Regions from separate parts of the Enterobacter sp. SM3 genome, predicted to be linked through region 2. Evidence: predicted binding sites of a transcription regulator. Region 2 holds the regulator's gene; the other holds the start of a gene.

Region 1 (2,406 bases), 1.9 Mb from region 2:
CGAGCCCGCTCGCGCCATGCAGGTTTCCATGGTGCAGGGGAATATCCCGCAGTCCATGAAGTGGGATGAGAAAGAGCTGCTGAATACGCTGAAGATTTACGCCAACGCCACCGAAGAGGTGATGGGTAAATCCCAGCTGATTATCTGGCCGGAGTCTGCAATCCCCGATCTGGAAATTAACCAGCAGCCGTTCCTCAACATGATGAACGACCTGCTGCTGGCGCGCGGCAGCACGCTGATCACCGGGATTGTCGATGCGCGTCTGAATCAGCAGAACCGCTACGACACCTACAACAGCATCATTACGCTCGGGAAAGACAGCGAGTACAGCTACCACTCCACTGACCGGTACAATAAGAATCACCTGGTGCCGTTTGGTGAATTTGTCCCGCTGGAGTCGATTCTGCGCCCGCTGGCCCCGTTCTTTGACCTGCCGATGTCCTCTTTCAGCCGCGGCCCGTACGTACAGCCTCAGCTGCACGCGCACGGCGTTGCCCTGACGGCGGCCATCTGCTACGAAATCATTCTCGGCGAGCAGGTGCGTGATAACTTCCGCCCGGATACTGACTATCTGCTGACCATCTCCAACGACGCCTGGTTTGGTAAGTCAATCGGCCCGTGGCAGCACTTCCAGATGGCACGTATGCGCTCCCTGGAGCTGGCGCGTCCGCTGCTGCGTAGCACCAACAACGGCATCACCGCTGTGATTGGTCCGCAGGGTGAAATTCAGGCGATGATCCCACAGTTTACCCGTGAGGTACTGACCACTAAAGTCACGCCAACCACGGGGCTGACGCCATACGCTCGTACCGGCAACTGGCCGCTGTGGATTTTGACCGTGCTGTTCGGCTTTGGCGCGGTGCTGATGAGCCTGCGTCAGCGTCGGAAATAACCTTCCCTTCTGTTGCCGGGTGGCGCTGACGCTTACCCGGCCTACTTTCCCATGCTGTAGGTCGGGTAAGGCGTAGCCGCCACCCGACAATTCCCTCCAAATGCCCATTCTGGCACGCCTATTGCTTTGTTTATTCAGGTAAACGCAGTTTGGCTTAACGTGCAACTTTGTCGCACCAGCGTAGATCATCGGTAGCACCGAAACGGTGCAACGGGAGATATTTGCCTCTGAATGGTGCGGCGCGCTTCGCAAAAATAAACAATAACGCAGCAAAATCTTTACATTAAGCCAGACTAAATGTTAACAAGCTTGCATAACACTGCACTCGCATTGCGCGAGATATAACAACATCACAATGGGTATCAAAGCGTCTCTGGCGCTGATAAAAAAGGAGTTGGGTATGCAATTACGTAAACTGGCCACAGCAATGCTGGTTATGGGAATGTCTGCTGGCGTGGTTCACGCTGAAGATGCGCCGGCAGCAGGCAGCACTCTCGACAAGATTGCCAAAAACGGCGTCATCGTGGTCGGCCACCGTGAATCTTCTGTCCCGTTCTCTTACTACGACAACACGCAAAAAGTCGTGGGCTATTCACAGGATTACTCCAACGCCATCGTTGAAGCTGTGAAGAAAAAGCTGAACAAACCTGACCTGCAGGTGAAGCTGATCCCAATCACTTCACAGAACCGTATTCCACTGCTGCAAAACGGCACCTTTGACTTCGAGTGTGGCTCCACCACCAACAACCTCGAGCGTCAAAAACAGGCTGCCTTCTCAGACACCATCTTTGTCGTGGGCACCCGTCTGCTGACGAAGAAAGGCGGTGAGATCAAAGACTTCGCTGATCTGAAAGGCAAAGCGGTTGTTGTGACCTCCGGTACCACTTCAGAAGTGCTGCTGCACAAGCTGAACGACGAGAAGAAAATGGATATGCGCATCATCAGCGCGAAAGACCATGGCGACTCCTTCCGTACCCTGGAAAGCGGTCGTGCCGTCGCGTTTATGATGGATGACGCCCTGCTGGCGGGCGAACGTGCGAAAGCGAAAAAACCAGACAACTGGGATATCGTCGGTACCGCGCAGTCTAAAGAAGCCTACGGCTGTATGCTGCGTAAAGACGATCCGCAGTTCAAAAAGCTGATCGATGACACCATCGCTCAGGTGCAGACCTCCGGCGAAGCCGAAAAATGGTTCGATAAGTGGTTCAAGAACCCGATTCCACCAAAAAACCTGAACATGAATTTTGAACTGTCTGAAGACATGAAAGCGCTGTTCAAATCTCCAAATGACAAGGCTCTTAACTAATTAGAACAACAGGGGCGGGATCTCCTGCCCTCTCGATTGTCGGGAAGCATGGACAGACTATACGTTGAGTGGTCGTTCCCCACTCAGCGCGAAAAATGAGCTTCTCACCAATCTTCGAGGGTAGCGCTGCTACCCTTTTTTTTCTGGAGTTTATTATGTCAATAGACTGGAACTGGGGCATATTCCTGCAACAAGCCCCGTTCGGCAA
Region 2 (2,406 bases):
ACGATGAAGACATCAGTCTTCTGCCGCTGCACGCGCGCGCGCGTCGCGGGATCGGCTATCTGCCGCAGGAAGCCTCCATTTTCCGTCGTCTTAGCGTTTACGATAACCTGATGGCGGTCCTGCAAATTCGCAACGACCTGACCAGCGAACAGCGTCAGGATCGTGCCAACGAGCTGATGGAAGAGTTCCACATTGAGCATCTGCGTGACAGCCTCGGTCAGGCACTCTCCGGGGGTGAACGCCGCCGCGTTGAGATTGCGCGTGCGCTGGCCGCAAACCCGAAATTTATCCTTCTGGATGAACCGTTTGCGGGCGTTGACCCGATCTCGGTTATCGACATTAAACGTATCATTGAACACCTGCGCGACAGCGGGCTTGGCGTACTGATCACCGACCACAACGTCCGTGAAACGCTGGCCGTGTGTGAACGCGCGTATATTGTGAGCCAGGGCAATCTGATCGCCCACGGTACGCCGCAGCAGATCCTCGAAGACGATCATGTTAAGCGCGTCTATCTTGGGGAAGACTTCAGACTCTGATAGGGTAGAGGTAACGTAACGCCGAACCGGAGAAAAATGCTCTGAACATGAAGCAAGGTTTGCAATTAAGGCTCAGCCAACAACTGGCGATGACGCCGCAGCTACAGCAGGCAATTCGCCTGTTGCAACTGTCCACGTTAGAACTTCAGCAGGAGCTCCAGCAGGCGCTGGACAGCAACCCCCTGCTGGAACAAACCGATCTTCATGACGAGGTAGATACCCAGCAATCTCAGGATACAGAAGCGCTCGACACCGCGGATGCACTCGAACAAAAAGAGATGCCCGACGAGCTACCGCTGGATGCCAGCTGGGATGAAATCTACACCGCCGGAACCCCTTCCGGTACGCGTGCAGACTACCAGGATGATGAGCTACCGGTCTATCAGGGAGAAACCACCCAGTCGCTGCAGGATTACCTGATGTGGCAGGTGGAACTCACCCCCTTCTCCGATACCGACCGCGCGATTGCCACCTCAATTGTCGATGCCGTTGACGACACCGGCTATTTGACCGTCACGCTGGACGATATTCTGGAAAGCATGGGCGACGAAGAGATTGAGCTTGAGGAGATCGAAGCCGTTCTGAAGCGCATCCAGCGTTTCGATCCGGTAGGCGTGGCCGCAAAAGATCTGCGTGACTGCCTGCTGATCCAGCTTTCTCAGTTCAGCAAAGAGACGCCATGGATCGACGAAGCGCGCTTAATCATCAGCGATCATCTGGATCTGCTGGCCAACCACGATTTCCGCTCCCTGATGCGCGTCACGCGCCTGAAGGAAGAGGTGCTGAAAGAAGCGGTGAATCTGATCCAGTCGCTCGATCCGCGCCCGGGACAGTCGATCCAGACCAGCGAGCCCGAGTACGTGATCCCGGACGTGCTGGTCAGAAAACACAATGACCGCTGGGTCGTTGAACTGAATTCAGACAGCATCCCTCGCCTGCAAATCAACCAGCAGTATGCCTCCATGTGCACCAGCGCGCGTAACGACTCCGACAATCAATATATTCGTAGCAATCTTCAGGAAGCGCGATGGTTGATCAAAAGTCTGGAGAGCCGAAATGATACGCTGCTACGCGTCAGCCGCTGTATTGTCGAACAGCAACAGGCGTTCTTTGAGCAGGGCGAAGAGTATATGAAACCGATGGTACTGGCGGATATCGCCCAGGCCGTCGAAATGCATGAATCAACCATTTCCCGTGTCACCACGCAGAAGTATCTGCACAGTCCACGCGGTATTTTTGAGCTTAAGTATTTCTTCTCCAGCCATGTGAATACCGAGGGCGGCGGCGAAGCGTCGTCAACGGCCATTCGTGCCCTGGTGAAGAAGTTGATCGCCGCGGAGAACCCCGCGAAGCCACTAAGCGACAGTAAGTTAACCACCATGCTGTCCGATCAGGGTATTATGGTGGCACGTCGTACTGTTGCGAAGTATCGAGAGTCTTTATCCATTCCGCCGTCCAACCAGCGTAAACAGCTGGTCTGACACAACCGATAAGGAAGACACTATGCAGCTCAACATCACTGGACAAAACGTCGAAATTACTGAGGCTTTACGCGACTTTGTGAACGCGAAGTTTGCAAAACTCGAGCAGTATTTCGAAAGGATCAATCAGGTCTATATTGTGTTGAAAGTGGAGAAAGTGACTCATATCTCGGATGCCACCCTGCATGTTAACGGGGGTGAACTGCATGCCAGTGCGGAAGGGCAAGACATGTACGCTGCTATCGACGGCTTGATTGATAAGCTTGCACGACAGCTCAATAAACATAAAGATAAACTGAAACAACACTAATTGTCCGGGCAGTTAACGGGTGCAGGACGGCCTGTTGTGAAACACAACAGGCCATTTGTACAGTTAGCGCTTAGGT

Evidence for each region. Region 2 encodes sigma-54, which starts transcription at its own class of promoters, with help from an activator protein. Its sites were predicted from a motif close to GTTGGCACANNTTTCGCTNT; they were not measured.
Region 1: GVO84_RS06035 (amino acid ABC transporter substrate-binding protein) is a predicted target of sigma-54. The motif match lies at 1,001-1,020, and genes of this name have one in related genera.

The regions. Positions count from the first base shown of each region.
Region 1 is NZ_CP099971.1:1,306,248-1,308,653, reverse strand. It holds gene lnt (apolipoprotein N-acyltransferase) at 1-892, shown strand, start outside; gene GVO84_RS06035 (amino acid ABC transporter substrate-binding protein) at 1,293-2,198, shown strand; gene GVO84_RS06030 (amino acid ABC transporter permease) at 2,354-2,406, shown strand, end outside.
Region 2 is NZ_CP099971.1:4,303,360-4,305,765, forward strand. It holds gene lptB (LPS export ABC transporter ATP-binding protein) at 1-539, shown strand, start outside; gene rpoN (RNA polymerase factor sigma-54) at 587-2,020, shown strand; gene hpf (ribosome hibernation promoting factor) at 2,043-2,330, shown strand.